2 regions of the Streptomyces sp. NPDC096324 genome follow, and region 2 is predicted to be linked to the other one. Evidence: predicted binding sites of a transcription regulator. Region 2 holds the regulator's gene; the other holds the start of a gene.
What was found. Region 2 encodes HspR, which represses chaperone genes until heat shock. Its sites were predicted from a motif close to TTGAGNNNNNNNNNCTCAA; they were not measured.
Positions count from the first base shown of each region.

Region 1: the regulator HspR is predicted to act here: its motif matches at 1,927-1,945, upstream of lon (endopeptidase La).

Region 1 covers NZ_JBIWFK010000005.1:658,241-661,647, forward strand. The annotation lists gene ACIQ7M_RS17030 (response regulator transcription factor) at 1-451, opposite strand, end outside; gene ACIQ7M_RS17035 (spermidine synthase) at 565-1,242, opposite strand; gene ACIQ7M_RS17040 (hypothetical protein) at 1,498-1,776, opposite strand; gene lon (endopeptidase La) at 1,968-3,407, shown strand, end outside.
Region 2 covers NZ_JBIWFK010000022.1:90,927-94,333, reverse strand. The annotation lists gene grpE (nucleotide exchange factor GrpE) at 1-607, shown strand, start outside; gene dnaJ (molecular chaperone DnaJ) at 641-1,828, shown strand; gene ACIQ7M_RS37965 (heat shock protein transcriptional repressor HspR) at 1,836-2,288, shown strand; gene ACIQ7M_RS37960 (fibronectin type III domain-containing protein) at 2,361-3,407, opposite strand, start outside.

The DNA of each region.
Region 1 (3,407 bases), on a different contig from region 2:
GGATGCCGCTGCGCGGGGTGGAGGCCGCGACGACCGCGCGCTCGACCCTGCGGAGAAGGACGTGCACCCGGGCGGCCAGCTCGCGCATCGAGAACGGCTTGGTCATGTAGTCGTCGGCGCCGACCCCGAGCCCGACCAGCATGTCGGTCTCGTCGTCGCGCGCGGTGAGCATCAGCACCGGCACCGGGCGGGCGGCCTGCACGCGACGGCAGACCTCCAGACCGTCGAAGCCGGGCAGCATGATGTCGAGGATCAGCAGATCGGGCTGCCATGCCTCGGCGGTGTCGACGGCGGCCGGGCCGTCGCCCGCGGTTTGCACGAGGAATCCCTCGGCTCGCAGGCGGGCCGCGATGGCGTCGACGATCGTCGGATCGTCCTCGACGACCAATACCCGGCGTTGGGCGCCGGGAGTCGCCGCCGTGCCGTTCTGGGAGGTGTGTGTCTGCTCCATCGCCCGCCCCTGAAGTGTGCGTTCCGGAATCCGTGGGGTGATCCCATGACTGCGCTTGACGCTTGAATGATCCGCGTCAGGCAAGCAGGGTACGGGCAGTGGGTGCGGCTCGGCTATCCAGGCCTCACCGCGAGATGCACCACGTCGGGAACGCCCCGGGCAACGGGGACCACTTCGGTACGGACCCGTCGGAATCCGGCATTCCGCAAGGTTCCTTCAAATTCCGGAGAGGGCTGCGCGGACCACACGGCGAGGACGCCGCCGGGCCTCAACGCCCTTGCGCAGCTTGCCAGTCCGGACGCCCCGTATAGGCCCGCGTTGCCGTCGGTGACCGTCCAGTCCGGCCCGTTGTCGATGTCGAGGCACAGGGCGTCGAACGTGTCGGAGATCTCATTGACGTAGTCGACGAGGTCTCTCTCGACGATGTCGGTTCGCGGGTCGGCGAGCGCCCCGGCGGAGAGCGCGGCGAGGGGGCCGTCCCGGTGCCAGTCGATGATCGCTCGTTCGCGCTCGACAACGGTGATGCGCCCCCAGCGGTCACCGGCCGCGGCGTGCGTCAGCGAGAACCCGACGCCGAGGCCGCCGATCAGCACGCTCGGCTCCGGGCGCCCGTCCAGCGCGTCGTACGCCGCGTCCATGAGAAGTCGCTCGGAACGCCCGTCGGAGGTGTCCATCAGGAAGCATCCGTTGGCGATGATCTGAAGGAGGCCGCCGTGGCGCCGAAGTACGACCTCGCCGTACGGGCCCTGGCGTCGGTCGATGACTTCGGGACTCTCGTACGAGGCGGTCATGGCCGCCATCCTGGCATTTTCACCTGTACGGGTCGCGGGAATCGCGGGGAACGGCTCCCCGGCCCCGGGTGACGGCGGGCCGCACGAGATTGACGCGCCTCTCGACCGGGCCACGCCTCGACCGGGTCGCGCCTCGGCCGGGCCCCGCTCCGACCGGCTCATGGGTCGCTTCCCCGCCCCGGAGCACTGGAGCGGACAAGAAGCGACCCGTTGAGCCATCGGAGCGAGGGCCGAGGGGGGCCGGGGGAGCGCCGGCTAGCGGATGGGCGCCCCGTTCCGGGCGTCGGTCGCGGACTGCCATGCCTGCATGCCCGCCAGGGAGGCCTCCTTGGCCTGCCGCCACTTGATGGCCGCCACCTGCGACGGAGGCACATCCATGGCGCGGATCATGCGCCGGCCCGCGCTGAACACGGCGGCGGCCGCGATGACCATTCCGGTGCACGCCACCAGGGCACCGGCGGCGGTCAGCACGGCACCGGTCGTGACGAGCCGGGTGTCGATCTCGAGCTTGCTCTGGGCGAGGTGATGGTTCATGACTCCACGATCCGAGCCGGACGGCCACCCCGCATCCCGGACGACGTCCGCGACGGCCACGAGGCCCGGACGCCGGCCCGCGGATCAGCGGCCCGAAGCTGATCGCTCACAGCGAACGCCCCCCGGGGAACATTGCGTGGGCCCCGTGCATTGAGTCGACATAACTCAACTTGACTGCCGAAGGGGAGATCATGGCTTCGACGTCCACATCACTCACCCTGCCCGTGCTGCCGCTCGATGACGAGGTCGTGCTGCCCGGAATGGTGGTGCCGCTGGATCTGAACGACACCGACGTGCGTGCCGCGGTGGAGGCCGCTCAGGCCGCCGCCCGTTCAACGCCGGGAAAGCCTCAGGTACTCCTGGTGCCACGCATCGACGGGACCTACGCGAGCACCGGCGTGCTCGGCACGGTCGAGCAGGTCGGCCGGCTGGCCGACGGCGACCCGGGAGCGCTGATCCGAGGGCGTGGGCGCGTGAGGGTGGGCGCGGGGACCACCGGTCCCGGTGCCGCGCTGTGGGTCGAGGGCACCCGCGTCGAGGAGACCGTGCCCGACCCCTTGCCCGGCCGGGTCACCGACCTGGTGAAGGAATACAAGGCCCTGGCGACGAGCTGGCTGCGCAAGCGCGCCGCCTGGCAGGTCGTGGACAGGGTGCAGCAGATCGACGACGTCTCCGCCCTTGCCGACAATTCCGGTTACTCACCGTTCCTCACCGTGGAGCAGAAGGTCGAACTGCTGGAGACCGCTGATCCGGTGGCCCGGCTCAAGCTCGCCACCGAGCACCTCCGCGAGCACCTCGCCGAGCAGGACGTCGCCGAGTCCATCGCCAAGGACGTCCAGGAGGGCGTCGACAAGCAGCAGCGCGAGTTCCTGCTGCGCCGCCAGCTCGAAGCCGTACGCAAGGAGCTGCGCGACCTCAAGGGAGAGGACGGCGAGGACGAGTCCGACGACTACCGCGCCCGTGTCGAGGTCGCCGACCTTCCCGAGAGCGTCCGCGAGGCCGCCCTCAAGGAGGTCGAGAAGCTGGAGCGCTCCAGTGACCAGTCGCCCGAGGGAAGCTGGATCCGGACCTGGCTCGACACCGTCCTGGAACTGCCGTGGAACGAACGGACCGAGGACGCGTACGACATCAGGGGCGCCCAGGCCGTGCTCGACGCCGAGCACGCCGGTCTGGAGGACGTGAAGGAGCGCATCACCGAGTACCTGGCGGTGCGCAAGCGGCGTTCCGAGCGCGGTCTCGGAGTCGTCGGCGGCCGGCGCGGTGGCGCCGTGCTCGCGCTAGTCGGCCCGCCCGGCGTCGGCAAGACCTCGCTCGGCGAGTCCGTCGCGCACGCCATGGGCCGCAAGTTCGTCCGCGTCGCCCTCGGCGGCGTCCGGGACGAGGCCGAGATCCGCGGACACCGCCGTACGTACGTGGGCGCGCTGCCCGGCCGGATCGTCCGCGCCATCAAGGAGGCCGGGTCGATGAACCCGGTGGTCCTGCTCGACGAGATCGACAAGGTCGGCTCCGACTTCCGGGGCGACCCGGCGGCGGCGCTGCTCGAAGTCCTCGACCCGGCGCAGAACCACACCTTCCGCGACCACTACCTGGAGGTCGAACTCGACCTCTCCGACGTGGTGTTCCTCGCCACC
Region 2 (3,407 bases):
CACCTCTGACGACGCCGAGCCGCAGTCCGCCACCCCCTCTGCGGAGGGGGCGGCGGCCCCGGACGGGGACGCAGCAGCACAGTTGACCGGTCTGACCGCCCAGCTGGACCAGGCGCGCATGGCAGTGACCGAGCGCACCGCGGACCTCCAGCGGCTCCAGGCCGAGTTCCAGAACTACCGCCGCCGTGTCGAGCGCGACCGGATCGCGGTCAGGGAGGTCGCCGTGGCGAGCCTCCTGACCGAGCTCCTGCCCGTGCTCGACGACATCGGCCGCGCGCGGGACCACGGCGAGCTCGTCGGCGGATTCAAGTCCGTCGCCGAATCGCTGGAGACCGTCGCGGCGAAGATGGGGCTCCAGCAGTTCGGCAAGGAGGGCGAGCCCTTCGACCCGACGATCCACGAGGCCCTGATGCACTCGTACGCGCCGGACGTCACGGAGACGACGTGCGTGGCGATTCTGCAGCCGGGGTATCGCTTCGGCGAACGCACCATCCGCCCCGCGCGGGTGGCCGTCGCCGAGCCGCAGCCCGGGGCGCAGGCGGTCAAGGCCGAGGACTCGGCCGAGGCGGCGGACGACAAGGAGAGCGGTGGCCCGGACGAGGGCTGAGCTTGAACGGACGAGGAAGGAGGGACGTCGGGGATGAGCACCAAGGACTTCATCGAGAAGGACTTCTACAAGGTCCTCGGCGTCCCCAAGGACGCCACCGAGGCCGAGATCAAGAAGGCGTACCGGAAGCTCGCCCGCGAGTTCCACCCGGACGCCAACAAGGGCAACGCCAAGGCCGAGGAGCGCTTCAAGGAGATCTCCGAGGCGAACGACGTGCTCGGCGACCCCAAGAAGCGCAAGGACTACGACGAGGCACGCGCCCTCTTCGGCAACGGCGGCTTCCGTCCGGGTCCCGGCGCGGGCGGCGGCAACTTCAACTTCGACCTGGGTGACCTCTTCGGAGGCGGCGCCCAGGGCCAGGGAGCGGGAGGGGCCGGCGGCTTCGGCGGCGGCATAGGTGACGTCTTCGGGGGCCTGTTCAACCGCGGCGGTGCCCCCACGGGCACGCGTACGCAGCCCAGGCGCGGCCAGGACATCGACACCGAGGTCACTCTCTCCTTCACGGAGGCGGTGGACGGCGCGACCGTTCCGCTGCGCATGACCTCGCAGGCGGCCTGCAAGGCCTGTTCGGGCACCGGCGACAAGAACGGCACACCGCGCGTGTGCCCGACCTGTGTCGGCACCGGGCAGGTGGCGCGGGGCTCCGGGGGCGGTTTCTCGCTCACGGACCCCTGCCCCGACTGCAAGGGGCGCGGCCTCATCGCCGAGCACCCCTGCATGGAGTGCGCGGGCAGCGGGCGGGCCAAGTCGTCCCGCACGATGCAGGTCCGGATCCCCGCGGGCGTCAGCGACAACCAGCGGATCCGGCTGCGGGGCAAGGGCGCGCCGGGCGAGCGGGGAGGTCCGGGCGGCGACCTGTACGTCACCGTCCATGTGGACGCCCACCCGGTCTTCGGCCGCAAGGACGACAACCTCACCGTCACCGTGCCCGTCACCTTCGCGGAGGCGGCGCTGGGCGGCGAGGTGAAGGTGCCGACGCTGGGCGGCCCGCCGGTGACGCTGAAGCTGCCGCCGGGCACGCCCAACGGACGGACCATGCGCGCCCGGGGCAGGGGCGCGGTCCGCAAGGACGGCACGCGCGGCGACCTCCTGGTCACCGTCGAGGTGACGGTCCCCCAGGACCTGTCCGGCAAGGCTCGTGACGCGCTGGAGGCGTATCGCGAGGCGACCGCGGGTGAGGATCCGCGGGCGGAGCTGTTCCAGGCCGCGAAGGGAGCATGACGGAGCTATGGACACGACCGGTCGTCGACGCAACCCCTATGAACTGACCGAGGAAACCCCGGTCTACGTCATCTCGGTGGCCGCCCAGCTCTCCGGGCTGCACCCGCAGACCCTGCGTCAGTACGACCGGCTCGGTCTGGTCTCTCCCGACCGCACCGCCGGCCGGGGCCGGCGTTACTCGGCCCGTGACATCGAACTGCTGCGCACCGTGCAGCAGTTGTCGCAGGACGAGGGCATCAACCTCGCCGGCATCAAGCGCATCATCGAGCTGGAGAACCAGGTGGCCGCGCTCCAGTCCCGTGTGGCGGAGCTGGAGTCGGCCCTGGACGGAGCGGCGGTCGCCATGCAGCAGCGTGAGGCCGCCGTGCACGCCTCCTACCGGCGTGACCTGGTCCCGTACCAGGAGGTCCAGCAGACGAGCGCCCTGGTGGTGTGGCGCCCCAAGCGGACGTCCGAGTAGTTCCCACGCTCACCCGAAGGGGCCCGGCGGTTCACCAGAACCGGCGGGCCCCCTTCGCGTGCCGTCGGGCGTTCAGCGGTTGACCATGACCTCGACGGAGGCGGCGTGCTCGCCCGTCCGGCCGTAGGCGTCCACGGCGCGGACGGAGACCGTGCAGGGGCCCGTGTACTGCGGGGTCCAGGAGAGGGTGTCCGACGCGGAGAACAGGGTGCCGCTGGAGCCGCAGGCGCCGGAGACGTCCCACGAGTACCCCTTCAGCAGCCTTGCCTCGTCACCGGTCCCGGGCCGGACCCCGACGCTGATCGGGAAGCGGGTTCCGCCTTCGGAGACCACCGTCAGCCGAGGCGCGGCGGGTCCGGTGGCGGTGGCCGGCGTCAGACGGTCGACGGTGGTCCGTGCCGAGGGACTCGACTCGGCTCCTCCGCCGTCGACCGAGGCGACGTAGTAGTACGCGGTGCCCTTCGGGGCGGCGGTGTCGTCGTAGGAGACGGCGGTCGCCCCGGCGCCGCCCACCAGGATCCAGGCGCCCTGCGCGGACGTACGGCGGTAGACGTGGAATCCGGTGACCGTCGCGTCGGGGTCCTGTGCCGGGGTCCAGGAGACGCGGGTGGACGCGTCGGCGGGTGTGCCCAGGACCGACGTCGGCACGGGGGCCGTGGAGTCCTCCGGGCGCACGAGCGTCACGCCGTCGGAGACGGGGGAGATGTTCCCGGCGCCGTCGACGGCCTGGACGGTGTACCGGTAGCCGGTCCCCGCCTCGGCGACCGGGTCCGTGTACGAGGTCCCGAACACGGGCTCGGGCCCGTCGGGGTCGTTCCGCCCGGGCGGCGCGGCCCACACCTCGTAGTGGTCGACGTCCGCGGAGGAGGCCTGCCAGGTCAGGGCGTTGCCCGCGGTGGTGCCCTGGCCCGCCAGGCCGGTGACGCGCGCCGGCGCCGTCCGGTCGGTGGTGGTCACCGGGCGGTCCGTGGTGCCCGTGGACTCGTTGCCCGCCTTGTCGTGGGCGCGCACCTCGTAGTAGTAGGTGGCGCCGGTCGCCGGGAGGGAGGTGTCGGTGTACGAGGTGGCGGTCGTCGTGGTCCGCAGCGTCCACGCGCTGCCGCCCCCGAGGCGGCGGTA